4 regions of the Sedimenticola sp. genome follow, and region 1 is predicted to be linked to each of the others. Evidence: predicted binding sites of a transcription regulator. Region 1 holds the regulator's gene; each other region holds the start of a gene.
The links. Region 1 encodes sigma-54, which starts transcription at its own class of promoters, with help from an activator protein. Its sites were predicted from a motif close to TGGCANGNTNCNTGCTT; they were not measured.

Region 1 (7,405 bases):
GTTTCCGGCAAAGGTCATTCAGGTTCTCCAAACCGGTCGTTAATCAATGCCTCCAATGCGGCGGCGGCCTCGATTTCATCCTCTCCCTCTGTGGTGAGGGTTAGTTCGGTTCCCTGACTGGCGGCTAACATCATCACCTCCATGATACTTTTTCCGTTGGCCGGCCTGGCGTCGCGGATCAGTTGAATGGTGCTGCTGTACTGCCCCGCTTCGGTGATCAGCTTGGCTGCCGCCCGGGCATGCAGTCCCAACCGGTTGATAATGGTTATCTGTTTCGTGACCATAAAAAGCTCAATTCGCCCCTACCATGGGGAAACAATATCTCACAATCGGCTTCCGTGACAAAATAGCAGGCCGGGTAGTCGTTCAGATAGTTTGTCCGCTCCCATGGTGGGAAATATATTTTTATTATTTTGAATGGAAATAGGGGCCGGCTTTCAGCCATGCGGTGGGGTCTACGGCCGCCTTATATTCCTGGCCGATTATCGCTCCGGGGCTGATTCCCGGGGCAGGTCACGATGACGGGTCTGAATCTGTCTGCCACAGGTGCGGAAATGGGTTGCCAGTTGTTCCACCAGGTAGACGGAACGGTGCTGTCCGCCGGTGCAGCCGATAGCAATGGTCAAGTAACTGCGTCCTTCGGCTTCAAAGCAGGGGATCCACTGCTCCAGAAAACGAATCAGGTCCTCTTTGTATCGCTGCACGTCGCCGCTTTCTCCCAGGAAACGTTGCACGGCATCATCCTTACCCGTTAGTTGGCGCAGTTCGGGTTGCCAGTGGGGATTAGGCAGACAGCGGGCGTCGTAGACAAAGTCGGCGTCTCGCGGGACTCCCTGTTTGTAGCCGAAGGATTGAAACAGGAGGGATATTTTTGTATCCAGCCGTTCAGTGATACGGGAGCGAATGATGTGCCGCAGCTCATGCAGGTTGGTTTGGCTGGTGTCGATGCGGATATCGGCGACATTGAGAAACGGTGCCATCAACTTCCGCTCGTAGCTGATCGCCTCCGCCAACGGCCTGGCACCACCGGTCAGCGGATGTCGGCGGCGGGTTTCGCTGAAGCGTTTAATCAGCGTTTCGTCCTGCGCCTCCAGGAATATCACCTCGTAGCGGATTTTCTGTGTCTTCAGCGGTTGCAGCAGGTTGGCGATACTCTCGAACTCGGCCGGCGCATTGCGCGCGTCAATACTGATGGCGACCAATTCAAAGCGTTTGTCCTGTCTGTTGACCAGCTCGCCCGCCAATGCGGGGAGCAGGAAAACGGGCAGGTTGTCGATGCAATAGTAGCCCTCATCTTCCAGGGTGTGCAGTGCGACGCTTTTTCCAGAACCTGAAAGTCCGGTGATGATGGCCAACTTCATAGGGTCTCCGTTACCTCTGTTTACACCTTTGGGTAGTTAGGGCGTGTCTTCCTGCAGCGATAACAGAGATCCTTCTAAGGTGGGTGACAGATCAGCCGTTGGCGCTTTTCGGTATGGGCTCCTGTTGTATGAATGCCTGCAGCAGTGCCTCCCTGTCTTGGCTTTTACGCAGGCGCTGACAGAATGTTTCGTCACTGAACAGGGTAGCCAGTTTTGCCAAAAGCTGCAGATGTTCTTCGGTTGCCTCTTCGGGGACCAGGAGGCCGAAAACCAGATCCACCGGTTTTTGATCGATGGCGTCAAAATCGGCGCCTGACTGGAGTTGAATGAAAGCGCCACGTGCTTCGGTGACGCCGGCTACGCGGGCGTGAGGCAGGGCGATGCCATGCCCCAGCCCGGTGCTGCCTAATCGTTCCCGCTCGAGCAGTTTGTCGAACACCGTGCCCTGATTTAGCTCCTCCGAGGCCGTTGCCAGCAGGCCTGCTATCTCTTCGAGTATGCGCTTTTTACTAGCAGCCGGATTCGCCACGCTGATGCGTTCGGCATTTATGAAATTTGCGGGAAACATGGTTTTGCCTGTTGATTAGATTTCAGCGTTGGCAGGATCGATTCCTTTCATGCCTACACCATTGCGGTGATTGGTACTCTTCTCCTTGAGTTTTTTGACCTGTCGGTCGACTTTGTCCACCAGACCATCGATGGCGGCATACATATCTTCTTCTACACAGTCTGCAAAGACATCGGCGCCATTCACGTGGAGTGTGGCTTCGGCCTTTTGGCGCAGCTTCTCGACACTCAGAATGACATGGATTTTGGTGACATGGTCAAAGTGTCGCTCCAAACGTTCGAACTTTGTCTCGACATAATTGCGCATGGCTTCGGTGATGTCCACATGGTGACCGGTGATGCTGATTTGCATGATTTGCTCCTTGGTTACTGGCCTCTAGACGAGGCGCTTGCGCTCGTTTGATGGCGGTATCGCCATAGACTCGCGGTATTTTGCTACCGTCCGCCGTGCGACCTGAATGCCCTGATCGGCGAGTATGCTCGCCAATTTGTTGTCGCTGAGAGGCTTGTTCGGCTTCTCGGCAGCGACCAGTTTTTTGATCAGTGCGCGTATCGCGGTGGCGGAACACTCTCCGCCTCCAGCCGTGCTGACATGACTGGAGAAAAAATATTTGAACTCGAGCGTACCCCGGGGGGTATGCATATATTTTTGTGTGGTGACCCGTGAAATGGTGGATTCGTGCAGTTCCAGGGCTTCGGCGATATCCCTTAGCACCAACGGTTTCATCGCCTCTTCGCCGTGTTCGAAGAACCCCCGCTGCAGTTCGACAATCTTGGTCGCCACCCTTAACAGTGTTTCGTTGCGGCTCATCAGGCTTTTGATAAACCAGCGCGCTTCCTGAAGATGATTCTTCAGATAGTTGTTGTCATCGCTGTTGTCGGCACGGCGGATCAGTCGCGCATATTCCGGATTGACCCTGAGTTTGGGCGCCGCTTCGGCATTCAGGTCCACGTGCCATGTGCCATCCCGGCGCGTCACGAAGACATCTGGAATGACGTATTGGGGTTCAGTTTCGGCCACCAGGCTGCCTGGGCGCGGTATTAGCGAACGGATCAACTGGTTGATCGATTTCAGCGTGTCATCATCGATCTTCAGCTTGCGCTTGATCTGGTTATGATCCTGCTGGGCCAAAAGCTCAAAGTGATCGCTGATCAGGCGGGTGGTGAGCGCCATGGCCGGATGGGGCTCCGGAAGTTGACGCAGTTGGATCAGCAAGCACTCCTGCAGATTGCGTGCGCCCACCCCTGGTGGATCGAATTGTTGAATTCGGTGCAGTACCGCTTCAATCTCATCCAACTCGACCTCTTGAGCGGCCATGCTGTCGAGTATCTCCTCCAGTTCCATTCGCAGGTAGCCATCCTCATCGATGCCGTCGATGATGGAGACGGCAATCTCGCGATCCAGATCGCTGAACGGCGTCAGGTTTAACTGCCAGGTGAGATAGTCGTAGAGGGTGCGTGCACTGCGGCGCTGGGAGAGGTAGTCATTGTCACCCGAGTCTCCCCGCGAGGCGAGCCCGGAAGAGGGAGGGAGCGCGCTGTCGTATACATCATCCCAGCCGCTGTCCACCGGCAGATCTTCCGGCATGGAGTTTGCCTCGCCGTTGATCTCTTTTTCGTTATTGAGGTCGTTGCTGGTGGCTTTATCCCCTTTCAAGCCATCGCCATTGAGCCGCTCAATAACGCTTTGCTGTTCGTTGCGGCGGGCGTCTTCCCGCGCGCTGTTGTCCTCTTCGGTCTCCAACATCAGGTTGGAATCCAGCGCTTCCTGGATCTCCTGCTTGAGATCCAGGGTCGAAAGCTGCAGCAACCGTATGGCCTGCTGCAATTGCGGCGTCATGGTGAGATGCTGGCCAAGTCGAAGCTGGAGCGTTTGCTTCATGCGGTTATCTAGATCTGGTACGTAATTTGTATGTTTTTCACAGCTTCATTCTAGCGTAAAAAGCGAACAGGCGCACAAGGAGAAAATGCTTTGTTGCTGTGAATCAAACCTAAGTCGATTGGTTATAAACTGAACTCTTTTCCCAAATAGACCGAACGGACTTCCTCGTTGGCCAAAATCTGCTCCGGTTCGCCCTCGGCCAGCACCTTCCCCTCGCTGATGATATAGGCGCGCTGGCAGATTCCCAGCGTTTCCCGCACGTTGTGGTCGGTTATCAGTATACCGATGCCGCGGGCAGAGAGCTCCCGGATGATGTTCTGGATATCCTTGACCGAGATGGGGTCGATGCCGGCAAAGGGTTCATCCAGCAGGATAAAGCGCGGCTCCATGGCGAGCGAGCGGGCGATCTCGAGGCGCCGCCGCTCACCTCCGGAGAGGCTCATCGCCTGGTTGTTGCGCAGATGGGTGAGATTAAAATCCACCAGCAAGGCTTCACAAGCCTCGATCTTTTCCGGTCGATCCAGATCTTTGCGGGTCTCGAGTATGGCGAAGATGTTGTTGAAGACGGTTAGCTTTCGGAATATAGACGGTTCCTGGGCCAGATAACCCAGCCCGAGGCGGGCCCGGGCATGCATAGGCAGGGCCGTGATGTCGTGTCCATCTATCTTGATGGTTCCCCCTTCCGACGGCACCAGCCCGGCTATCATATAGAAGCAGGTGGTTTTACCGGCGCCGTTGGGGCCCAGTAATCCGACCACCTCTCCGCTGGAGAGATTGAGTGAAACACCGTTCACGACGGCGCGGCGGCGATAATGTTTCGCCAGATTTTCGGCAGTTAAGACAGTCATCGGTGAGTTACTTTTTACCGCCGATGGTTACCTTGACACGCTCTTTACCCTTGGCGCTGGTGCCGGCCTTGACCACGGCCCGTGCGCGGTCGTAAATGATCCGGTCGCTTTTAAAGGTGTCCTTGCCCTGAGTGAGCACGGCATCGCCGGTCATATTGATGATTTCACTGTTGGCGAAGTATTCGGCCTTTTTTGCTCGACCCTTGATCGTTCCCTTGTCGCCCTCGGTGTCTTGTTGAAAGGTGACCGGGTTTCCGACGGCCTCAATCTGATCATTCTGCTCCTTACGCTGGGTAACGGTGACTTTGTCCGCCTTAAGGATAATACTTCCCTGTGTCAGTACCACATTACCTTTATAGGTGCTGATACCGCTGCGGTCGTCGATGTCTACGCCATCCGCTTCGATATAGATAGGCTGATCCTTGTCCGACTGCAGGGCGCTGGTCAGTCCTGGCAGGATCAGCATCAGGGCAAGGGCGAACCACCGGCGGCCAGTGTGATGGGGCTTAGGGATTGACTTCATAGCGTCCTCGTACATTGGCTAGTAGTTTGATTCGGATCGGCTGCTGCAGCCAAATCTGCATGCCTTTGGCGTCGATGCGGTCTGCATTGCTGCGCGCATTGACCTGGGCATCCGTCTCCACATAGTTGTCCCGCGGTTGCACGCGCAGATCACGGGTCCTGATATGCAACGGCCTTACTCCCGGAGCCGCAGAACGGTCAATTTTAACCGCACCCTGCAAAAGAAGCACCTCTCCGTCTCCGGATAGCCAGCCGGTCTCCGATACGACGCGCCAGGGGGGGCGGTCCAGATCGTAAAGTGTCAGTCTGGGTTGGAGGAGCTCGGTACTGTCATCATCCATGAAGTGGGTCAACCGTTCCGCAACCAGGCGCTTCCCGGGGCGACCGGAGAGATCCATCATAGTGGAGTCGACACCTTCCAGGTAATAGTCGGCACGGTGTTCCTGGGCGGCGTGTGATGATTCGTCCAGTGAACTTTGCCGGGCGAGCCAGAGCGTGCCGCCCACCAGTGCCAGCAGTAGGCCGCCAATCACCAGATTTCGCTGTTCGATCATCAAGCGTGATGCCTCTTCAATGATGCCAGTGCGTGGATAGTATCAGCGCAGATACTTCTCATACGCCTGCTCCAGGGTGCCCTGTGCTGCCATCAGCATTTCGCAAATTTCCCGTGCAGCCCCGTGTCCGCCTGCCGCCTGGGTCTGCCAGTGGGCATGCGCTTTCGCCAGCTGATGGGCGTCCTGTACCGTGATGGCCAACCCGACCTGGCGCATGACGGGCAGGTCTACCACGTCGTCACCCACATAGGCGATCTGTTCATTACGCAGGCCCAGCTTGTCCCGCAACGCTTCAAAAGCGGGCACTTTGTGGCGTTGGCCCTGGAAAACGTGTTCGATGCCCAGACTCTCCATGCGCAGGGCGACTACATTGGAAGTGCGACCAGTAATAATACCTATCTCGATGCCGCTTTTTTGCAGTAGCTTCATGCCGAGGCCGTCTTTGGAGTTGAATGCCTTGTACTCTTGGCCATCATCTCCCAGATAGAGGCTGCTGTCGGTCAGTACCCCATCCACATCAAAAATGACTAAACGAATCTGCTTCGCCCGGTTTAATGTCTCCTGCATCTTACTTGTCCTTCATACGGCGTTCATTGGGTTGCTGTCGTGACTCTCCGGGTCAGACAATACCGGCCATCAGCAGGGAGTGCATGTTCAGGGCGCCAATCGGTATCTGCTGGTCATCGACGATAAACAGAGAATTGATTTTTTTCTCCTGCATGATCTTCAGCACCTCTGCCGCCAACATGTCGGCGGTGGCCGTGGTACTGCCGTGGGTCATCACGTCGGCCACCAGGCAGTTGCGTATGTCGATCGGGTGGTCGAGGGTGCGTCGCAGATCGCCATCGGTGTAAATCCCCTTGAGACGGCCCTGGTCATCGGTTACCGCCGTCATGCCCAGTCCTTTTTTGGTCATTTCCAGTAGGGCGTCCCTGAGGTTGGCCTTGTCCGATACTTGGGGTATCTGTTCGCCCGTGACCATAACGTCGCTTACCAGCAATAGGAGTCGGCGTCCCAGGCTACCGCCGGGATGGGAGCGGGCAAAGTCCTGCTCGGTGAAGCCGCGAGCCTCCAGCAGTGCGATGGCCAGTGCATCCCCCATGGCCAGGGTGGCGGTGGTGCTGGAGGTGGGGGCCAGATTGAGCGGACACGCCTCCTGTTTGACGCTGACGTCTAGATGGACATCGGACTGTTGGGCGAGGTTGGAATGGGGGTTGCCGGTCATGGCGATCAAGGGAACACCCAGTCGTTTGATCAGTGGCAGGATGGTGAGCAGCTCGGCTGTCTCTCCCGAGTTGGAGAGTGCGAGTACTACGTCCTTGCCGGTGATCATCCCCAGGTCGCCGTGGCTGGCTTCTCCCGGATGCACGAAAAAGGCCGGGCTACCGGTACTGGCCAGTGTGGCAGCGATTTTACTGCCGATATGGCCGGATTTACCCATGCCGGTCACGACAATGCGCCCCTCGCAATTCAACATAAAGCCGCAAGCATGGGAAAAATCACCATTGATTCGATCGGCCAGGGCCTGGATGGCGGCGGCTTCGTTACGAATTACCGCTAGCCCCAGGGCTTGGAGTTTTTCTGCCTCTTCGACAGAGGGTTTGCAGTCCTTTTTCATGAGGGTTGCCGCTCTATTGTTTGTGGATTTGTCGTTGGCTCAGCGGCCGTGAC
Region 2 (7,405 bases), on a different contig from region 1:
TTTTTCCAGCACATGCAGCGTCTGCACCCTGCCCGGGGCTACACCAACCAGCAATCGGGTATCACCGACGCGGAGCAGTACCGCGCGCTCACGAGGCCCGAGTGAGACACCGCTTAGCACCGCAATCTCCCCCTTTGATGCAAGAGGTAATCGACCAAAACGACGCAATAACCAACCCAGTGCAAAAATCAGCACCAGGATCAACAGCAATCCGCCTGCCGTTTCGAGCAGTACACCGCCCGCCAAGGGTGAAGGCGCGAGCGTGGATGAGACCGAATTCCCTGCCTCTGCCCAGGTGATTAACGGCATTAACGCCGCAGGCATAACGGAGAGAATCACCGGGAGTTTCATTTACCCAGTCTCCTCACCCGGTCGGCAGGACTGATGATATCGGTCAGGCGAATACCGAACTTCTCATTGACCACAACCACTTCACCTTTCGCGATCAGCGTACCGTTTACCAGCACGTCCATGGGTTCGCCGGCAAGACGGTCCAACTCCACCACCGAACCCTGATTCAATTGCAAAAGATTACGTATCGAAATCTGCGTACGACCGATCTCCATAGAGATGGTGACCGGTACGTCCAGAATGGCATCCAGCTTCACCTCCCCGCCTTGTCCCGAATCCGAGGTCAGCTCTTGAAACTGGGCAGTATCGGCCGCCATCCCACCAGACGCCGGAATCACCTCATCCTGTTCTTCCAGGGCAGCCGCCCACTCATCGGCCAGCGCTTCGTTTGGGTCTTTCTCTATATCGTTCATGATCGTGTCCTAGCTAAAAACCATTGATCAGGATTCATTTAACAGATCCTGCAGTCCAATATGCTTCGGTGGGTCTATCCATTTATCTATCTTGATCGCGTAGTGCCCATCCGAGACCCCCACCCTGCCGGAGAAAATGGGCACATCCGCCGCCGATACCTCGACGGTTTGCGGAATGACTACCGGGATCACATCGCCTTTTTTCAATTCAGAGAGCTCCTTCATGGACAAGTTTGCTTCACAAAATATGGTTGAGAGTTCAACCGACACACCCATAATTTCATCCTTCAGGGCGATCACCCAACGCTCATCCTTATCACCGCGATCAGACTGTACTCCCGCATCGAGAAGATCCCGGATCGGTTCGATCATTGAGTAGGGCATGCAAATATGCATATCCCCGCCACCTGCCTCCAGATCAATGTGGAACGAGGTGACAACCACCACTTCGGATGGACTCACAATATTGGCAAACTGGGGATTTACTTCAGAGCCAACACATTCGAATTTCAGGGACAGAACCGGCTTCCAGGCTTCATGAAGATCTGCAAAAGCCAGATTAAGCAGCATCTGCACCACCCGTAACTCAGTCGGTGTAAAATCCCGTCCCTCAATCTTGGTGTGAAAACGCCCGCTACCGCCAAAAAAGTTATCCACCACGCTGAACACCAGCTTTGGATCCAGCACGCAGAGTCCCTTTCCTTTCAGCGGCGCCACCTTCACCAGATTCAAACTGGTCGGGACAAATAGGCTATGCACAAACTCGGAAAACTTAAGCATCTGCACACCCGACACTGAAATGTCAGCCGAACGACGCAACATATTGAACAGACTGGTACGGAAATAGCGCGCAAATCGCTCATTCACCATTTCCAGCGTCGGTAAGCGACCGCGAACGATCCGGTCCTGACTGGCGAAATCGTACGACCGCGCCTCGCCTTCCAGCAGATCATCCGCCTCGGTACTGATATCGCCATCATCTACGCCGTGTAATAGCGCATCGATTTCGTCTTGTGAAAGTAAGTCGCTGGCAGCCATGATTTTATTGCATCACAAAGGAGGTAAAGAATACGGCCTCGATGTCACCCGGGCCCTTCTGATCCTTCAAAATCTGATTAACGGTCTTGAGAACTTCCGATTGAAGCTTCTCTTTTCCCTTCCGGTCACGTAACGCCGCATCCTTTTGATTACCAAACAGAGACAGCAGGTTATGTCTGACCATGGGATCATTGTGTTTGACGAACTCAATCACCGCGGGATCACGCGCCATGATCTGGACACCAATCTGCAACATCTTTGCCTTACCACCCTGGGGAAGGTTAACCACGAAAACCGGATTCAACGGGTGATAGATTACCGGCAGTTGCTCCACCACCACTTCCGCTTCTTGATCGGTGGCGGCCTCTTCATCACCGCCAAACAGATACCAACCGAGACCCAAGCTAATGAGAAGCAGCAGGGCCGCCGCTGCGATTATGATGATCAGTTTCTTCTTGGACCCAGCCGCATTCTCTGCACCGAGATCGAGATCTTCATCTTCCTGTTGTTTTGCCACGCATCATTCCTCTCGTATGATTAAACCAACCTATGCAATAGACATACCACCTAAAACGCCTACATATTTACTTTATTTTTCAATATATTATGGATATAACTTCAAAAATGCCAATTAATTGACAGGCCGCAAACCTGATAACAGGCAAAAAAATGGCAGGTTTGGCGAGTAGCCAAACGACCATTCAGCCGCTTGACCGCTTCTGGTACAATCCCGCTCCATGGACACGTTGCTCAATGCCGCAGAAATCGAATCCAGCGCCAGAAATTCAGAAGTCCCGCCAAGGAAGCCGCAACATATGTGAGGGAACAGGCGCGCAGTATACGACCGGCCTCCGGCAACTGCTCTTTATCCAGATAGCCCGCAGCCAACAGTGGCATAGCACGGGTGAAACTGGCATCCCACTCAACCGGTAGCGTCACCAACTGTACCAGTAAGCCAATACCCAACGTGACAGCGGCCGCCAGGAACAAAACGACACCTGCTACGGGGGCTTTTGTAATCAGTGTCAAAACAGGCACCGCAAACAACAGAAAGGAACCCAGTCGTTCGGTCACTTGCGCCACCTTTACCAATCGCATGCGCCATTGAAAGGGTCCGTATCCCTGTGCGTGCTGTATGGCGTGCCCCACTTCGTGAGCGGCGGTAACCACGGCCGTCAGCGACCGCCCATCGATATTCTGCGGCGTCAATCTGACACAACGAGACAGCGGATCGTAGTGGTCTCCCTGGCCCGCGGGCGTAGTTTCAACCTGTACCTGCCCAAGCGTAAGCCTATCCAGCAGGTGACGCGCAAACTCACCGCCTGTACCCGGAAAACGTTTATCTTCCGTGCTGTTGCGGGCCAAGACATGCCTGACCCACCATTGCGGTCCCAGGATGAGCACAACCAGCAGTATCAGCAGGATGACAAAGTACATCTTTCACTCTTCCAGCAGACGGGCCTGACGCTTTCCTTCCCCCTCATCAACACGCTTCAGCAAGAGAGCCCCGGCAACAAACAAGACAGCCACCGAAAGGATTGAAAGCCTGGGACTGCCCGTCGCCATACTGACCCCGCCCATCATGAGTGGTCCGAACACAGCGGCAAACTTACCTAACATATTATAGAAGCCAAAGAATTCGGCCGGTTTATCTCTGGGTATGAGGCGAACATAAAATGAACGGCTCAACGCCTGGATCCCGCCCTGAACCAGACCGATCGCCACCGCCAGCATATAAAACTCCCATACCTGGTCCATCTGGTATGCCCAAAGGATAATCACCAGATAGACGCCAATAGCGGCAAAGATACCCTGGCGGGGACCGAAGCGCCCCCCAAAATGGCCAAACAGTATAGCCGCAGGAAACCCGACAAACTGGGTGATGAGCAGCGCTACGATCAAGCCATTGGCATCAAACCCCAGGGCCAGACCATAATCCACCGCCATCCTGACAATGGTATCGACACCATCTATATAGAGCCAGTAGGCAACCAAGAACAGCCCTGCCTGACGCAATAATTTCAATCGAGACAGGGTATGACGCAATTGCTCCACGCCGGCCCTCGCACTCGACTTCCAATCCATAGCGGGGGCCGTCGCCGGCTCCGACACAAACAACATGACCGGGATGGAAAAGAGCGCCCACCATACCGCCACCATCAAAAACGAGACCTTCACGGCCGTTGCCACATCAGACAAGCCAAACTGCTCCGGGTCCAGTGTCATCCATACGTTGACCGCAAACAGGATACCGCCCCCCAGATAGCCCAACGCAAAACCGAGGGATGAAACGACATCCAGTTCGGTCTCCTCCGCCACCTCGGGTAACAGGGCGTCATAAAATACGTTACCACTGGAAAAACCGATGACTGCCAGGGCGTAGAGAACCAACGCCATCAACCAACCCCCGGCCGCCACCAGGAACAGCGAGCCGGTCATCACTACGCCCATCATGGCGAAGTAGAGCAGGAAGCGTTTACGGGCATTGCCCCGATCGGCCATGGCGCCCAAGAGGGGCGCCAATACCACGACCAACAGGCTGGCGATGGCATTAAAACCGCCCAGCAGAAAAGTACTTTCGCCGGCGTCCAGACCGACCGCCCAGTACTGCTTGAAGAAAAGCGGGAAAAAGCCTGCCATCACCGTCGTGGCGAAGGCGGAATTGGCCCAGTCGTAAAGACTCCAAGAGATGACCTGCCTGTTTTTCCAGACCGATAATTTTTTTTGCGTCACATTGACCCCATGAATCGACTCTATCAGTCCAGACCCTGTTCGCACGCCCTGTGCAGAAGTTTAGCGGCCGCCTCAAACGTCTGCCCCAGACTTTCAAATGCCTCCGACAAGGACTGAAGATCTCCGCCCCGCGCCGCTTTTTCCATCTGTGCCGCCAGGGCGGACAGCTTTAACGCCCCCACATTGGCGCTTGTCGACTTGAGTGAGTGGGCAGGCAGAACCACCTGTGCCGGCTGACCATCCAGAATGCCTGCCTCTATTTCCCGTATCAGGCTGGGCGCCGCGTCGAGAAAACTCCCTATCAGACCCACAAAATCTTCTTCCATGATCTCATACAACTCGGCGAGAATCGTTGCATCGATATCATGGGTCGTTTGTTCAATGTTCGAGGGAGCCTGCCGATGCGATGCCGTGTCTTCCCCTTTCAGGACGCCACCTGTCGACACTTCATGGGACATCTGGTCACGCCGCGGTAACCATTGACTGAGCATCAGTCGCAAAGTCGCGGGCATAATCGGTTTAGACAGATAATCATCCATGCCAGCGTCCAGGCACTTCTCTCGGTCACCCTCCATGGCGTTGGCAGTCATGGCAATAACCGGCAGCCGCATCAGGCCCTTGGTGACCTCTCTCAGACGGATAGCCTTGGTCGCTTCATAGCCGTCCATATGCGGCATCTGGCAATCCATCAGTACCAGATCATAGTGGTGGCGGTTGATGGCGCGTAGTGCAGCCAAGCCATCCTGAGCCTCATCGCAATCCAGACCTAAACGCAACAGCATCTTTTTTGCCACCTTGAGATTGACCAGATTGTCCTCAACCAGCAAAATATGCCCCATCAACTGCACCGCGTCAGCTGCTGAGGATGAGTCCTCGTCACGTCCCTTAATCGGCACTGACTCCGCCCAAGACTGTTCCTGAATATCGGCATAGAGAAATTGGTTGGCCAAGCGCTCCTCACCCCGTTGCCGGCTCTGCCCCGCCTCATCCTGCACATCCATCAGGCGACATAGTATGCGATGCAGGTCGCGCGGCTTGACCGGCCGATCCAGGATGGCATCAATCCCCAGTCGATTGACCGATCGGGATAGCGGGCCGATTACCAGCAGCTTCACGCCTCCCAGCAACGGCTCACCGTTTATCCCCTGCAGCAGCCCCGCCATCCGACCGCCCAGGGACTTGCCATCCACTATCAGCAACTCATAGGCCCAACTCTCACCCAGGCTTGCGGTCGATACCAACTTTGAAAGCGCATCCATTGCGCCATCCGCGTATTGGTAAAGCATGCCCCACTCATCAAGATAGCGCCCCACCTGTTCCAACTGCTTATCCCGCTCGCCCACGTAAAGTGTCCGCAATCCGCTTAGCGACTGCCGTTCAGCCGGCATATCACCCAGAGATTTGCGTAGCGGTACTACAAACCAGAACACGGAGCCTTTTCCCTCTTGAGAGCGGACTCCGATCTTGCCGCCCATCAGCTCCACTAAACGCCTTGAGATCACCAACCCCAAACCGGTTCCGCCATGCTTGCGGGTAGTCGAGGCATCGGCTTGGTTAAAGGAACGAAACAGACGTGCCTGAACCTCGTCGCTAATCCCGTCCCCCGTATCCTTAATGGCGAACATGACATCGATATTTTTCCGACTGCGTGTACGGCTTACCACCTCGACCCTGACACCCCCTTTTGAGGTGAACTTGATGGCATTGCTCACCAGATTGGTCAACACTTGACGCAACCTAATCGGGTCTCCCCGAACCACAGCCGGCAGATCAGCGGCAATACTGTAATCCAGTTCCAATCCACGTCTTTCGGCACTCTTAGCCATCATGGCCACCACAGACTCCACCAGATCATTGAGGTTCAACTCAATCGATTCCAGATCGAGCTTGCCCGCTTCTATTTTTGAAAAATCAAGAATGTCATTGATAATGCTGAGCAAATGGTAGGAGGCGTTGAGTGCTGTTGTAACGAATTGTCGCTGCTCTCGATCCAGTTTTGACTCACGTAACATTTCCAGCAACGGCACGATACCGTTCAGCGGTGTGCGGATCTCATGGCTCATGGTTGCCAGAAATTCGCTTTTAACCATATTGGCGGTCTCAGCCGCCTCCTTGGCCAAATAAAGTTCCTGTTCCACGTCACGGCGACGTTCATCCTCATTGGTAAGCCTGTTGTGCAACCCAACCATTTTGTGGCGGGCCAGATCGAGTTTACCCGACACATTTTGCTTGCCGGCCCTTAACCGGGCGATAATCCCGAACAGAACCGAAAAGGCCGCTGCAATCAGCCCCAGGCCCACCACGACCGCCAACAATACGGTGATCAAATTCTCCGGAGGCCAAGTCCCGCTGTCATAGAACACCCACAACAGGGCAATCAAAAAACTGGCGGAGAATGACAGCACCATCAAATCAAGCGCCGATAGCAACAGTATGAATAAGAGTGCATTGGCAGCCGCACTCAGCAGCATGACCAGGCCAGTATCGATTTGTGAGTAATGCAGTAACAGGTAGGCGGTAATAGCCCCCCAGCAGATCCCTGCAGATAGGGCGGTAGCCAACGGATAATAGACCCAGGCTTTAACCCGGGTCAGTTCCGGTTTGCGCTGATACCAGAGATAACAGATCGCCAGTTGCACGACACCCACCAACATGGCACCGATCAACAACATACGAATTGGCAAATGATTGTCGCCGTTTAACCAGTAAATCAACCCGGATAACAGGGCTGTGGCGATACCGGCAAAACCGAGCCCGCTGTAGAACAGCTTTGCCCGCTCCATGGTGGTCAAAAGCGCCCGTGTTATCTTGTTCTCTGGCATGCTGTTTCCAGGGTGGCAATTTCAAACATCAGCACTACAATAAAGGCT
Region 3 (7,405 bases), on a different contig from region 1:
ACAATGCCGCTCTGCTCAATCATCGCGTGGCCTCCCATTCATTACTCGTCCCAGCCCTCGGATTCCATCGCATCGAAGCGGTCGGGATCGGCCGGCAGGGTGCTGGCGATAGCCTTTGCCAGCCAACTGCCGGGGCCCTGGCGCAGTTCATCCTGCAGTGACTCGATCAGATCGCCGATCTCCGCGCCCGGTGAAACCTTCACCGGCTGGATGCCCTGCGCCTTGAGCTGGCCGATGGCCGAAGCGCCGATTGCCTGGCTGTAGACGGCGATGCAACCGTCCAGCGCCGCAATCTTCTCCGCCAGCTTGTCTTCGTTACCATCCATGTCCGCGGCACCGAACTCACAGGCTTCCACCAGACAGGTTCTCTCCTGATCGACCGCGTAGATGGCAAACGACTGGGCCGCGCCGAAATGCTGATCGACCCGTTTCATATCGCCGGTGGCAAACGCCACCTTGAGCGCCGTGGACAACCAGGCGCCTTCGGGGTTGTTACCCACCAGCTGCAAGCGCCGCTGTAGCGTCATGGGCCACCTCCGGTTTTTGTGAATAGATGGAACGGTAGGGATGGATCTCGCCCTTCTCCAGGGAGAGCAGCATATTAGCCAGATCGAACAGGGTCTGGCGGCTGCCGCGATAACCGATCCAGGTCTTCTGGTAACCGCCCAGGGTGTCGTACTGGGGAAAGCCGGCCCTCAGCAGCGGGATACCGAGTCGCGCGGCGCTCTCCACACCGTGCGAATTACAGATCAGGACCTCGGCCTGGTGGGTGCGCGCCAACTGTTCCAGATCCTCCAGGTCGCCGATCTTTACCGAAGTCGCCACGGCCTGTTGCAACACCGGTGCATTGACCGGCGCTACCGCCGCCACGGTTTCGGCACCCACCCCGGCCAACAGCTGGCTGAACGCGGTAAGTAGATCCGGATCGGCCGCCAGCGCAAAGCGCGACAGGCCGAGCATAAAATGGCCATCCAGCATGGCGTCCTGCAACTGGGCACGCTGGCGTTCCAGTTTCGCCGGCACCGGCTCGGCGGCGAGCTGTTGCAGGGTGTCGACCAGGGCATCCACTGCCGCCAATCCCATCAGGTGATCGAAGCGGTAGTCGGGGACCCCGGTACGCTCGTGCAGCAGATCGGCCGCCTTGTGCATCGAGCGGCCGATCACCAGGGTAGCCGCCGCATCACCCAGGGTCTGCAGCTCCGCCACCTCGCAACCGCCGATAGTCAGGGGCGAAAAGTCCGTCTCGTCCAGGTGGCCATCCAGGGAATCGGAGAGATCCGGCAGCAACAGCGGCCGCAATCCAAACGCCTCGATGATCTCCTTCAACTCTTCCAGGTCGCCCGGTGTCAGGGAAGCACCCACCAGGACATTGAGCTGGCGGCGACGCCGTCCCGGTTGGGTACCGGCCGCCTCCGCCGTAGGCACTACCGTTTTGATGATCGCCTCCATCGCCTTGCTGAAACCGGTCTCCAGACAACCGCTGTAATCGGGTGTGGAAACCGGCACCACCGGTATGGCATCGAACTCGGGATGCTTTTGCCGGAACAGCTTGAGTGCCATCGACACATCACTGCCCTGGGTCTCGGACAAGCCGGTGGTCGGTACGCCGATCAGGGCCGGGCTGTTCTTTTCAGACAGGGTTTTGAGCCCCTCCACCACACTCTCTTCCGAACCCATGACCGTGGTCACCTGGTCCATGGCGGTGGTCTGCAGCGGGATCGGTTCCCGGAAGTGGCGTACAAAGAACACCTTGCCGAAGGCGGTGCATCCCTGGGAGCCGTGCAGCATGGGGATGGCGCGACGAAAACCGAGAAAGGCGAGCGCCGCCCCGATGGTCTGGCTCGCCTTGAGCGGACTGACCGAGAGCGCCTTGTTGCGTTTGATGATTTCAGGCATGGGGGGATACTCCTCGATAGTCACGGATATACGGCACATGAACGACAGGATGAGGCAACGATAAAATCAAGTGGCTGACTATTATCATCCCCTCACCCCAACCCTCTCCCTGAGGGAGAGGGAGTCATGGAGTCGCCATGACCACAATCACTTTCGACTGCTGGCGTAGCCATCCCTGGTGCGACACCGCGCTTCGAATCACCCCCGGCCCCGCCTTCTGCACTACGCAGTCCCTGCTCCGCTTGAAGCCCTGCCCACCCATCCGTAGGCGGGCGTTCACTGCTTGGCAGCCGCTCACCCATGGCGGGTCGTTCGCCGGACTGCCTTCGTCCACTGGACGAAGGGTTCCGGCTCACCCACGGAGCGGGCTGGCGTACTGCCGGCCACACCGGGCTGTCGAGGGTGAGCGCCAACTGACGCGCCAGTTCCAACATCCCTTCATAGCCGGCGTAGCCGAAATCACGCTCCTGATTGATATCGAGAAACGGAATACGTGCCTTCAGTGCCGTATACATGTTGCGCCCACCGGCGATCAGCACATCCACCTGCTGCTCGCGCACGATATCGATCAAGCCCCGGGGATTACCGTCCTCCAGCATCAGCGCGTCGCGGCCCATCAGCTCACGGATGCGTGCCTTGTCCTCTTCGGTGGATTTCTTGGTACCGGTGGCCACCACCTGCATGCCCAGATCCTGCAGCGCCGCCACCACCGACCAGGATTTGACCCCGCCGGTATAGAGCAGCACCTTTTTGCCCTTCAGTCTCTCCCGCCAGGGCGCCAGCCGCCGGCTGATGCGCGCCTCTTCCCGCTCGATCAGTAGTTCGGTCCGCGCATACAGATCGGGATCCTGGATCAAGCGGGCAAAATCCCGCAGTGCCCGGGAAACATCCTGCACACCGTAAAAGCTGCCCTCGAACCAGGGCGTCGCATAAGCGTCCTGCAGCTTGCGTGCGACATTGATCATCGCCTTGGAGCAGACCATCATGTTGACCTGTGAACGGTGCAGGGTCTGCACCTCCCGGTAACGGGCATCGCCGGACAGGGTGCAGAGCACCCGCAATCCCAGTTCATCCAGCAGCGGCAGCACATGCCACAGTTCACCGGCGATGTTGTATTCGCCGATCAGCGCCACATCGTGCACCCGGATGCCGTCGCGTTGCGCCGCCGCCGGCACCGGATCCGGTTCACGGGTACCGCAGACATACTTCACCATCGTCTCACCGGCGATGCGGTTACCCAGATTTTTGGTGCCGTAAAAACCGGCCGCGTCCACCGGCACCACCGGGGTACCCCAGCGCTCGGCCGCCGCCTTGCAGACCGCGGTCACGTCGTCACCGATCAGCGCCGGCACACAGGTGTTGTAGACAAACACCGCCGCCGGCCGGTAACTCTCGATGGCTTGCTTGATGGAGTGGAACAGACGCTTTTCACCGCGCCCCATGATTACATCCTGCTCCGTCAGGTCGGTGGTCATGCCGATACGGAACAGGCGCGAACCGCTGGAGCGGGTGCCGCGGTTATCCCACGAGCTGCCGGCGCAGGCGATGGAGCCGTGGACGATGTGCGCCACATCGGCGATCGGCAACAGGGCGATCTGTGCCCCGTCGAAGGCGCAACCGCCGGCGGTGGCGCCGGGTTTGGGCTTGGCGCAACCCGACTTGGATTTCTTGTTGTGGGCGCAAGCCGGTTCATCCAGCAGCGCAGCGATATCTTTCTGTTTCATGTTCGATACGGCTCTCTTGTTGCCTTACCCTTGTCCAGTGCAAGCGACATGCCATTTCGCAATCGGCTGTTTTATAAGATTTTTTGCACCATGCACCTATGTCGCAAACACGACAAACGGGGAGATATTGGAGGGTCTGCGACCAAGCCACAGGCGTCCGTGAAGTCGGAGTAGCTAGGTAGGGTGGGAAGGGTTTTTTGCCCACGCGGTAATCGCGCGGTATGCATTCCCACGCAGAGCGTGGGAACGAGAACACGGAGCATGGGAACGAGAAAAAAACCGAACACGACCGTTGTGCTCACACGGCGTATGACTGCGCCTCCCACTGCCGCAGCACTTTCAAGTCCCGCGCCGGCAGGTAGTCGTAGGCGCCCATCAGGTCGCGCAGTACCGCTTTGGCAAGTTGGTAATTCTCCGCCTGGCGACTGAGCATGTGGAAAAACCAGGCGAACGGGTAGCCTACCACCCGGTCGTATGCATGGATCGCATTGGCCAGTTCGGCACCGACCAGGGTTTCCCCCGGCGGCAGATCGGGCAAGGTACCGCGGAACGTGGTGACCGGGCTGGCGGTCAGTCGAACCTCGCCATCCCGGTCCATGTATTCACGCAACGCCAGTATCCAGTGATGACAAAAGTGCGTACCCTCCGCCGCACTGCTGTCACGCCAGTCCTGCAGAAACCGGCGCAACGCGACAAACGCACGCGAATCGCCGTTTGTATCATCCAACAGGCGGGCGATCGGGGTAATGCGTCTGAAGCGGTAGAAGGGCTGCGCCACCGGCACCGGACTGAGGCGCGGCGAATCGAGCGGATCGAGAAACTCCTCCAGGCTGTCGGGGTACCAGTCCGCTGCCACCAGCTGGCGATCCACCACCTCCTGCAACTGCTCAATCTCCAACTGGATGAAATCCGCCGGTCCGCTGCCGCAAGCGAAGGTAAAGTAATGGGTCTTGCCGGATAGCTGGGTGGCAAAGTAACCGGCATCGGCATAATTCGCGATCAAGGCATCCACATCACCCGCCGACTCTTGCTCGGCCCAACGCCGTATATTGCTGCTGACCGGATTGAAATCGGCATCCACCACGCCGCCCGGGCGATGCCAGTTGCCGCGGGTCAATACGTGGCGTAATCCCGCTTCCGGCACCAGCCGCTGCAATGTTTGTTCTAACGCCGCGATGTCTTGCTCGGCATCCGTCGCCGCACAGATTTCCGCCAGCAGATCAGGCCGGTTAACCAGGGTTTTCACTGTCGATACCTTCTGTTTTACTCTGTTCTGTTTAGGGCAACCGGTCACGCTAAGGGCTGATCGCCGGTAATCTTCTATAGGTCGGCTTCCTCACGCATGGGGTCGCCGACGGCCTCTCAGGGCAACACCCCTACACGGTCGCTGCGCGCCCGCAGGCGCAGGTCGATTCCGCTCTCTCCAGAGGCACCAACGGATACTGATGCCGCTGCCGCCACCACTCTTCAGCAAGCTGATGGGCCGGCACAGCGGCCGCTTCCAGGTCAAGGGCACGGATAATCAGCGCCAGTGTGCCGATCACCGCCTGCTCACCGTAGTCATCCTCGGCCTCGCCCTCCCACACCTGAATGAAATGGTACAGGTTGAGCCGCTCCGGCTTGGTGACAACACCCGGCCGCATCCGCTTGTCCCAACGGGTCGACCAAAGCTCCCCGCCGCTCACCCCGTACAGCTCCACGTCCCGGTCGGGAATGCGCTCCAATTCACCGCCATCGCCTTTGCAGATCAGGGCAGCCGGTTGTCCCAGCAACGCGGCGGCTTGTTGATGAATGACCGCAAAATTGGGATGAAACACCCCCATCACCGACAGCGGAGCGGAGAGCGGATTGAGCATACGTGCCACCGTATGCAACGGTGGCCGGAGACCGAACAGGTTGCGGGTTTCAATCAGCTCGGCGGTCAGCGGCGAGAGCTTGCTGATAGGCAGGTAGGCGAAACCGCGCAACGGGAGTTGCGCCTGGGCATCCTGCAGCGAAAGAGCCGCTTCCATGCCCAAGGCATCCAGCGCCTCCGGTACATAGAGCCGGTCATCGCTACGATTGATGCCGTGCATCAGCACCGGATAACCGCGCGTCGCCAGGATCAGCGCCGCCAGCAGGAACCAGGGCAACTGCCTCTTCTTGCCGGCGTAGGCGGCCCAATCGATGGCCGGTTGAAACGCCGTTTCAGCCACATGGAAACTTTCACGCAGCGCCTGGGTGAAGCCGGCCACCTCTTCGGCACTCTCTTCCTTGACGCGCATGAGCATCAGGAAGGCGCCGAGCTGTTCCGGCTCCACGTCATAACGGGCGATCATCTGCATCGCCTCATAGGCCTCTTCGCGGCTGAGGGCGCGCATGCCGTTGCGGCCCTTGCCGAGGATCTGGATAAAGCGTGCGAATGCATGCATGACCGTTCCACCTTGTTGGTTAAAGTTTTGCCGCTCTGATGACGTGCCCGGATGTTGCTATCAGCTTCCCCTCATCCTGTCCTTCTCCGGGGGGCGTATCGTAGGATGCGGTAAGTGACACGAACCGCATCGGCCCTTCCGCCATCGATGCGGTTCGCAAGCTCACCGGCATCCTACAGTCCCCATGAGTCTGTCCCTGACCAGCGCGCTTACATCCTCGTCCGGGTCATCGAGCAACGGCTCCAACAGCGTCAGCGGCGCCCGCTGGCAGGCCGCCAGCCGCACCCGCCAGTCGCTATCCTGCAGCAGCGGGGTCAGGGCATCGGTATCGATTCGCTCCGCCACAATACGACGTATCTCGGCGGCCGCATCATGCTGCATCAATCCCAGACTCTCCGGCGGCAGACGGGCGGCCACGGTCTTGCGCACTTCCCGATCCGGATCCCGCAGCATGCGAAACAGGCGCCCCGGCTTAAGCCGTTTCGCCACGTACAGACGCACCAGATAGTCTTCATCCTGCACCAGCCGTTCCAACTGTTCCGGCGGCAGCCGGTCGGCCACGGTGACGCGTACTTCCCGGTCCGGGTCGTCGATCAACGCAGGCAGCGCCTCCACCGGCAGACGGTAGGCGAGTACTCGCCGCACCACCTCGTCCGGATCATCCAGCATGCGCAACAGACGCTGCACCGAGAGGTAGCGGGCGGCGATGGCGCGCCGCTCCCAGAACGGATCGCCGGCGTACTGTTCCGCCAGGTCCGGGTTGATCTTGAAAAAACGTGCGATCTGCCGGCCGCTCAGGGCCCCGACGCAGGTATCCCCCGGATGGCAGCGACCTTTACGCAACCGGTCTTCGCGGTGCGGACAGGTTCGGCAATCGGCACGGGGTGTGGCATCTTCTTCATCGGACATGACGACAACGTTCATTCGGCTTCGATTTCGGCCACCACCACTCCGGTGGCCAACTCCATGTCCTGGGTGAAACTAAGGCAGTGCTGACTGCTGTCGATCAGATAGAGATTGAAACCGCTCCCCTTCAGGATGGGGCCGGCCGTCATCACGTCATCATCCATGCAGTAGGTGAAATGGATCTCCGGGAAGTGACTGCGCAACACCGTCACCGTGCTCTCCGATAGCGGCGCTTCCCCGACCAGCCAACCAATTTGATTCAACTGGTCCCGGGTGATCACGCCGTCACCTCGATCTCCGCCGTCTCGATCTCTTCCGGTATAAAGCGGATACGCTGCTCCGCTGACTGCCCCATGATTTTCGCCAACCAGGGCGGTGCGCTCTTGCCGATCGCCGCCTGCAGGGCAGCCATTTCCACATCGGCCGGACCGGTTTGGGGTTTCTTCACCGGATGGATACCAGCACGGA
Region 4 (7,405 bases), on a different contig from region 1:
ACCGAAACCAGCCTGATGGAAAATGCCGAATTCATGGAAGAGGTGCTGGTCAAGCTCGCCTATATCGGCCTGGAGGTGGCCGTGGATGACTTCGGCACCGGCTACTCTTCCCTGAGCTATCTGAAACGATTGCCCATCAGCCTGCTGAAGATCGACCAATCGTTTGTACAGGACCTACCCAGCAATACCAACGATACCGCCATCTGCCGGGCGATTATCGCCATGGCCCACAGTCTTAATCTGCGGGTATTGGCCGAGGGCGTGGAAACGGAGGCACAGATGCAGTTCCTGCGGAAAGAGAACTGCGACGAGATGCAGGGGTTCCTCTACAGCAAACCGGTTTCTGCCGATGAAATTTCAGAGATGATTCGCCAGGGGTTCTGGCACACCAATGTCTCCCAGGGCTCGTTGCGGCAGAAACAGCCAAGCGGCGCCCCGACAGACCACCACTGAGAGAAAATGCAACCGCTCAGCGGATTACTCCTCGAAGTAGGTGTACCCGTGCAGCCCCGCCTCCAGCTCGCTGAACAGGGACGCCGTCTCTTCGCTGTCCAGGCCCATTACGGCCATCTTCTCCCGGTACTTTTCCAGCATCACTTCAGGGGAGAAGTGAACATAGCGCAACAGTTCATCCACCGAATCACCCTGCTCCGGCTGGGTCAGGCGGTAACCGCCTTTATCGTCCAACTCCAGGTTGACGGCATCGGTATCACCGAACAGGTTGTGCATATCACCCAGAATCTCCTGGTAAGCCCCCACCAAGAAGATACCCAGCAGATAAGGTTCACTGGGAATCAGGTGATGCACCGGCAAGGTGCTCTCCACACCATCCTGATCGACGTAGTTTTCGATACAGCCATCCGAATCGCAGGTCAGGTCATGCAGCACAGCACTGCGCTTCGGCTCTTCATTCAGCCTGTGCAGCGGCATCACCGGGAACACCTGGTCGATTGCCCACACGTCCGGCAATGACTGAAACAGGGAGAAGTTGCAGAACAGACGATCGGACAGTTGCTCACGCAACTGGTCCAGCAGTTCGCGGTGACGGCGCGAACTGCTGCTCAGGCGCGGCATCAACTGGCTGCAGATGGTGTTGAAGATACCCTCGGCCAACGCCCGTTGCTCCAGGTCCAGCACGCCGCGTTCAAACATATCGTGCGCCTCTTCCAGGCCGTGTCGCGCCTCCTGGTAGAGTTCCGTGACGGAATAATCGTCCAGCCCCACCAGCTCAGCCAGCGAACTGAGCACCTCCGGGGCATCCTCCGGCAGTTGAATCCGTTCCAGTGTCTCCGGCGCCGGATCGCTGTCGATCACATTCACCATCAGCATGGCGTGGTGCGCGGTCATGGCGCGCCCGGATTCGCTGAAGATATTAGGATGGGGCAGTTCCTGCTCTTGGCAGATGCGGGCGATCGCCTTCACTACTTCGCGGGAATAACTTTCCATACTGTAATTCATCGAGCAGTCGTGCCGAGAGCTGGTACCTTCATAGTCGACACCCAACCCACCGCCGACATCTACCACCTTGATCGCAGCACCCAGTCGATGCAGCTCACCAAAGAACCGCGCCACTTCGCCCATGCCGCGACGGATATCACGCAGATTGGGTATCTGGGAACCGATATGGGAGTGCAGCAATTGCAACCGGTCCAATTTGCCGACCGAATCTAGCCGTTTAACCAGCTTCAGTACCTGCATAGCGGTAAGACCGAATTTGGATTTCTGTCCACCCGAATCCTGCCAGTAACCGGTACCGGATGAAGAGAGCCGCACCCGTACACCCAACAGCGGCTCCACCCCCAGCTCCTCCGCCGCCGACAACACCAGCTCCAGCTCAGAGGGTTTCTCAATGACGATATAGACCCGATGCCCCAACTTCAGACCAATCAGGGCCAGACGGATATATTCACTATCCTTGTAACCGTTGCAGACAATCACACCACCCTGTGGCGCATGCGCCAGCACGGCCGACAGCTCTGGCTTGCTACCCGCTTCCAGCCCGACACTCCCCTCTTCCTTGGCCAGCACCTCTTCCACCACACTGCGCTGCTGGTTGACCTTGATCGGATAGATCGCCATATAGCGGCCGGTATAATCGAACTCCTCCATGGCACTACCGAATGATCCGCACAGCGCCGATACCCGCTCATGCAGGATATCGGTAAACCGCAGCAGCACCGGCCAGGATAACCCTGTCTTTTTCACTTCATGGGCCAAACGATAGAGATCGATCTCCACATCCCCATCGCGAATCGGACGTGCCACCACGTGCCCCTGCTCATTGATACCGAAAAATCCGTCACCCCAGCGGTGGATGCCGTAGTCCTGGGGCACGATGTGTAACTTGTGTTTCATAATAGGCGGCTGCAAGGCGGTCAAAAGATGGGCGTATGATAACCGATCAAGCCGCTTGAGATAGAGCGATCGAAGAGGGAAATAGTAAAAAATCGGGTGGAAAACGGGCGCACCGGGGAAATGGCCGTCAATCGCCCGAACGACAGAGGCGCTTCACCTCGTCCCTGGCCTTGCGCAGTGATTCACGAAACTCCTTGTCCGACAGATAGCGGCGCGTCCCATCCGCCTGCAAATCATAGAGACCGGCAGCTGATTCATACTCTCGCACGCGGTCTTTCGCCTCGATACAGGCGCGTTTACGCTTGGCCTCTTCCGCCGCCCGCTTCTTCCTGGCCTGCCGCTTCTCTTCGCGCTCTTGCTGATAAGCGTCCAGCATCTTCTGGCGCAATTCCCGACGCTGCTGATCCGTAGCCGGCGGTTGATTGCCTTGAGCCGGTGCGCGCAGTTTGAGTCGCAACTCCTCCGATGACTGATCAACAGGGGGACGGTCACCGAACTGGGTGCGGCCCTGCTCATCCACCCAACGATACACCGCTGCAGAAGCGGCCGTCAGCCAAAGCACGCCCAGCAGGAGCGCCCCGATACAGATAATCCGTCCCTGAAGGCGTCTGTTCATATCGATCCGCAATCCTCACTCATGCCGGCCGGGCAACCTGCCCGTCAATCGGGTCCGTAGAGCGCCGCCTTCTCTTCGATGCCCACCTGACCTTTTGGTTTCAAGCTATCCAGGTCGGGGTGAACCACCTGGTTCCGCCCTCTATTTTTTGCTTCATACAACAGGCCGTCCACCTGTTTGACGAAGACCTCGGCAGAAAGATGGCTGTCTCGCTGATAAACGCTCACCCCCATGCTGGCGGTGACAGATAGCGGTTGGTCACCCACCATCACCGGTGTCTCTTCAATGGCCGCCCGCAGACGCTTGGCCGCATTGACCGCCCGCGGCAAGGGCGTACCGGGCAATATTAGCGCAAACTCTTCGCCGCCATAGCGGCAGGGGATATCGATCTTGCGCAATAGGGTAACCATCAACTCGGCGGTGTGACGCAATACCAGATTGCCCACCTCATGACCCCACTCGTCATTTACCTGCTTGAAATGGTCCAGGTCGAGCATAATCAGCGCCGTGGGTTGCCCGGAGCGGTGTGTCCGCTCCAGCTCCTGTTCCAAGGAGTGGGTAAAATGGCGGTAATTGAATAGACGGGTCATCGGGTCCGTCAGCACCAGCCCCTTCAACACGACCGCCTCTTCACGCAGCGCAATCAGGGCTTCAATATATTCACAGTGGCTCTCACCAACGGGGCATTGCGGTTTTTTATTGTCTTTGCTGTGCATGCGAACCCTAGCCGTGGACCATCCAAAGTACCGATTCTACGGATTAGACGCACAAGTTGCAGCATTTACGCACAGATAAACAGCAAACGGGACTGATCATGGCGGTATCACCACAATTTTTAATAAACGCCAAGCTGCCGCCACACCCGGATCTTTGCCCCGCCCTTATCGGTACAGACAGTGTGTCGGGTAAGGTAAAAAAAGGGGTGTCTTGCGACACCCCTTGCAAACGGCTTCTTAATCGACTGGGGTCAGAGGATGTAAGCCCGTTCATCATGCTCCGAGATATCCAAGCCTTCGACTTCGACTTCCTCGGACACGCGCAGCCCGACAATCATATCCACCAGCTTGAGCAGGATGAAGCTGACAACCGCCGTATAGGCTATGGTCGCACCAAGACCGAGCGCCTGTACGGTGACCTGATCGGCTATGCTGCCGCTCTCCACACCGAGCCCGGCACCGCCCAACGAGGGAGCCGCGAACACGCCTGTCAACAGGGCACCGATGGCACCGCCGATACCGTGCACGCCGAAGGCATCCAGGGAATCGTCATAACCCAGGGCACGTTTGAGCTTGGTGGCCCCCAGGAAACAGCCCACACCGGCAATCAACCCGATAGCGATAGCACCCATCGGACCGGCGGTACCGGAAGCCGGGGTAATGGCAACTAGACCCGCCACCGCACCGGAAGCGATGCCCAGAACACTCGGCTTACCGTGGACCATCCATTCACTGAACATCCAGGCCAGTGCCGCGGCCGCGGTAGCGATCTGGGTGACGGCCATAGCCATACCTGCCGTACCATCGGCTGCCAGTTCTGAACCGGCGTTGAATCCAAACCATCCGACCCACAGCATACCGGCACCAATAATGGTGTAAGTCAGGTTATGCGGCATCATCGGGGTACCGGGGTAACCTTTACGCCGACCCAGGACCAGGGCGGCCACCAATCCTGCCACACCCGCATTCACATGCACCACAGTGCCACCGGCAAAGTCCAGGATTCCCATGCCGCCCAGCCAGCCACCGCCGCCCCAGACCCAGTGGGCGATCGGTGCGTAGACCAAGGTCAGCCACAATCCCATAAACAGCAGCATGGCGGAGAACTTCATACGCTCGGCGAAAGCGCCCACCACGAGTGCCGGGGTGATGATGGCAAAGGTCATCTGGAAGGTCATAAAGACCGTCTCCGGAATCGTGCCGCTCAGGCTGTCGACGCCTACTCCGGCGAGGAATGCCTTGCTCAACCCACCCCAGTAGGCGCCGTCACCGCCGAAAGCGATACTGTAGCCGTACAATGCCCAGAGTATGGTCATCAAAGCGGTGATGGCAAAGCACTGCATCAACACCGACAAGGTGTTCTTGGAGCGCACCATGCCGGCATAGAACAGGGATAAGCCGGGGATCGTCATGAACAGCACCAGCGCGGTAGCGGTCAGCATCCAGGCAGTGTCGCCGGAACTCAGCGTGTCATCAGCCAGTGCGAGGGCGGGCGCGGAAAGAAGCAGTGCACCAGCCCCACGATAGATAATCTTCTTATAACTCATAGTGATTCTCTCTAGTCGTAGGTTGTCAAAGTGCTTCCGGTCCGGACTCGCCGGTACGTATACGCACCACCTGTTCCAGACTGGAGACAAATATTTTCCCGTCACCGATCTTGCCGGTTTTAGCCGCCTCGCTGATCGCCTCGATAACCTGATCCAGCTTATCCGCGGCTATCGCCACATCGACCCGGATCTTGGGCAGAAAATCGACCACATACTCGGCGCCGCGATAGAGCTCGGTATGACCTTTCTGACGACCGAAGCCTTTCACTTCCACTACAGTGATACCGGATACACCGATCTCGGAAAGCGCTTCGCGTACGTCATCCAGCTTAAAGGGCTTGATGATTGCAGAAACCAGTTTCATTACATGTTCTCCTGCTGTTTGTAAGAGGGTTAGCCATTCTGGTTAATGGACCGGAACCAGCCGGCCCGGCTTGCCCTCTCTTTTGCAGCTCCCGTGCCAATAGAAATAATTTCTAAATAATCAATGACATACCAACATCCATTCAGAGAACGCACCAAAATCGGTGCACCAAGAAAGCGCTGGGGCAAAAATACGCACCATAATAGTGCAAACACAACTTCCTCCGCGTCGTAGGACTGGACAACAGACCCCGCCCCCGCTATCGTGCGCCCATGATTGATGCCAAGCTTTTAGATGATCTCGCCAAACGGGTGGCCGGCAGTGTGCCGGTCGGTCTGCAACTGTTGCAGGATGACCTGCAAAAAAACCTGCGTTCGGCACTCGAGGCCGGCCTCAGTCACCTGGAGCTGGTGACCCGGGAAGAGTTTGAAATTCAGCGTGCCGTGCTGCTGCGTACCCGGGAAAAACTGGAAGCACTGGAACAACGGATCGCCGAACTGGAGCAGCAGACCCCATCGTCCGACTGACAGACCGACACAACCGATAGCCGGTCAGTAACGACCGGCACGACACCCACCATGGAAGGTGAACATGTCCCTCGCAACACTGCACAGCCGTGCCCGTAGCGGCATTCAGGCCCCTCTGGTAACCATCGAAGTGCACCTGGCCAATGGCCTGCCCGCTCTCTCCATCGTCGGCTTGCCGGAAATGGCGGTAAAGGAGAGCAAGGACCGGGTTCGGGGCGCCCTGCTCAATTCAGGTTTTGAATTCCCGCCACGCCGCATCACCATCAACCTGGCGCCGGCCGACCTGCCCAAAGAGGGAGGACGGTTTGATCTGGCCATCGCCCTCGGTATCCTGGCGGCCTCGGGGCAGATACCCACACAACAGCTGGACAACTTTGAGTTTATTGGCGAACTGGCCCTCTCCGGCCACCTGCGACCGGTCAAAGGGGTGTTGCCGGTAGCCCTGGCGGCCCGGGACGCCGGCCGTGGTTTGATTCTTCCCGAGGAGTGCGCGGCCGAAGCTTCACTGGTCAGCCAAATTCCGCTGTTCCCGGCCCATCACCTGCTGGCCGTCTGTGACCACCTGGTCAAAGGGGACGGGATCCCGCCATTTGCCGGCTGTCCCACGCCCCATCGCCAAACCCGCCAACCCGATCTGGCCGATGTCAGGGGACAAGCGCACGCCAAGCGGGCATTGGAGATCGCCGCCGCCGGCAGCCACAGCTTGCTGATGATCGGTCCACCCGGCACCGGCAAGTCCATGCTCGCCTCCCGCTTACCCGGCATCTTGCCCGACATGAGCGAACAGGAGTCGCTGGAAACGGCCGCCATCCGCTCCATCAGCAACCAGGGTTTCTCCAGCGCCGACTGGCGCCAGCGCCCATTCCGCGCGCCGCACCATACCGCCTCCGGTGTCGCCTTGGTGGGGGGTGGCAGCAACCCGCGACCGGGGGAGATATCCCTGGCCCACAACGGCGTGATGTTCCTGGATGAACTACCGGAATTCGACCGTAAGGTGCTGGAGGTGTTGCGAGAGCCGCTGGAGAGCGGTCAGGTAACCATCTCCCGCGCCGCCCGGCAAGAGCAGTTCCCCGCCCGTTTCCAGTTGATCGCCGCCATGAACCCCTGCCCCTGCGGTTACCTGGGTGACAGCAGCGGACAGAGCTGCCGCTGCAGCAGCGACCAGGTGGCGCGTTATCGTGGCCGCATCTCCGGACCGCTGCTGGATCGCATCGACATGACCATCGAAGTCCCCCGACTACCGGCCCATGCGTTGAGCAACAACCGTCCGGCGGTTTCTG

Region 2: ACQY5R_RS00215 (flagellar basal body-associated FliL family protein) is a predicted target of sigma-54. The motif match lies at 2,352-2,368, and genes of this name have one in related genera.
Region 3: nifE (nitrogenase iron-molybdenum cofactor biosynthesis protein NifE) is a predicted target of sigma-54. The motif match lies at 3,658-3,674, and genes of this name have one in related genera.
Region 4: glnK (P-II family nitrogen regulator) is a predicted target of sigma-54. The motif match lies at 5,681-5,697, and genes of this name have one in related genera.

What each region holds. Positions count from the first base shown of each region.
Region 1 covers NZ_JBNKFS010000013.1:91,870-99,274, reverse strand. Annotated here, with positions in the region: gene ptsP (phosphoenolpyruvate--protein phosphotransferase) at 1-18, opposite strand, end outside; gene ACQY5R_RS10920 (HPr family phosphocarrier protein) at 15-284, opposite strand; gene rapZ (RNase adapter RapZ) at 483-1,361, opposite strand; gene ptsN (PTS IIA-like nitrogen regulatory protein PtsN) at 1,453-1,929, opposite strand; gene hpf (ribosome hibernation-promoting factor, HPF/YfiA family) at 1,945-2,280, opposite strand; gene ACQY5R_RS10900 (RNA polymerase factor sigma-54) at 2,305-3,810, opposite strand; gene lptB (LPS export ABC transporter ATP-binding protein) at 3,933-4,658, opposite strand; gene lptA (lipopolysaccharide transport periplasmic protein LptA) at 4,666-5,181, opposite strand; gene lptC (LPS export ABC transporter periplasmic protein LptC) at 5,165-5,734, opposite strand; gene kdsC (3-deoxy-manno-octulosonate-8-phosphatase KdsC) at 5,777-6,301, opposite strand; gene ACQY5R_RS10875 (KpsF/GutQ family sugar-phosphate isomerase) at 6,354-7,352, opposite strand; gene ACQY5R_RS10870 (calcium/sodium antiporter) at 7,349-7,405, opposite strand, start outside.
Region 2 covers NZ_JBNKFS010000001.1:34,831-42,235, forward strand. Annotated here, with positions in the region: gene fliO (flagellar biosynthetic protein FliO) at 1-351, opposite strand, end outside; gene fliN (flagellar motor switch protein FliN) at 348-764, opposite strand; gene fliM (flagellar motor switch protein FliM) at 792-1,802, opposite strand; gene ACQY5R_RS00215 (flagellar basal body-associated FliL family protein) at 1,807-2,319, opposite strand; gene ACQY5R_RS00220 (zinc metallopeptidase) at 2,553-3,239, opposite strand; gene ACQY5R_RS00225 (MFS transporter) at 3,243-4,535, opposite strand; gene ACQY5R_RS00230 (ATP-binding protein) at 4,559-7,357, opposite strand.
Region 3 covers NZ_JBNKFS010000039.1:6,641-14,045, reverse strand. Annotated here, with positions in the region: gene ACQY5R_RS17730 (NifB/NifX family molybdenum-iron cluster-binding protein) at 42-527, opposite strand; gene nifN (nitrogenase iron-molybdenum cofactor biosynthesis protein NifN) at 493-1,896, opposite strand; gene nifE (nitrogenase iron-molybdenum cofactor biosynthesis protein NifE) at 1,989-3,620, opposite strand; gene ACQY5R_RS17715 (hypothetical protein) at 3,919-4,866, opposite strand; gene ACQY5R_RS17710 (glycosyl transferase family protein) at 4,997-6,031, opposite strand; gene ACQY5R_RS17705 (4Fe4S-binding leucine-rich repeat protein) at 6,194-6,955, opposite strand; gene ACQY5R_RS17700 (DUF6129 family protein) at 6,952-7,218, opposite strand; gene ACQY5R_RS17695 (dinitrogenase iron-molybdenum cofactor biosynthesis protein) at 7,215-7,405, opposite strand, start outside.
Region 4 covers NZ_JBNKFS010000019.1:71,843-79,247, forward strand. Annotated here, with positions in the region: gene ACQY5R_RS13670 (EAL domain-containing protein) at 1-453, shown strand, start outside; gene speA (biosynthetic arginine decarboxylase) at 478-2,355, opposite strand; gene ACQY5R_RS13680 (DUF4124 domain-containing protein) at 2,483-2,971, opposite strand; gene ACQY5R_RS13685 (GGDEF domain-containing protein) at 3,016-3,687, opposite strand; gene ACQY5R_RS13690 (ammonium transporter) at 3,939-5,234, opposite strand; gene glnK (P-II family nitrogen regulator) at 5,260-5,598, opposite strand; gene ubiK (ubiquinone biosynthesis accessory factor UbiK) at 5,871-6,125, shown strand; gene ACQY5R_RS13705 (YifB family Mg chelatase-like AAA ATPase) at 6,190-7,405, shown strand, end outside.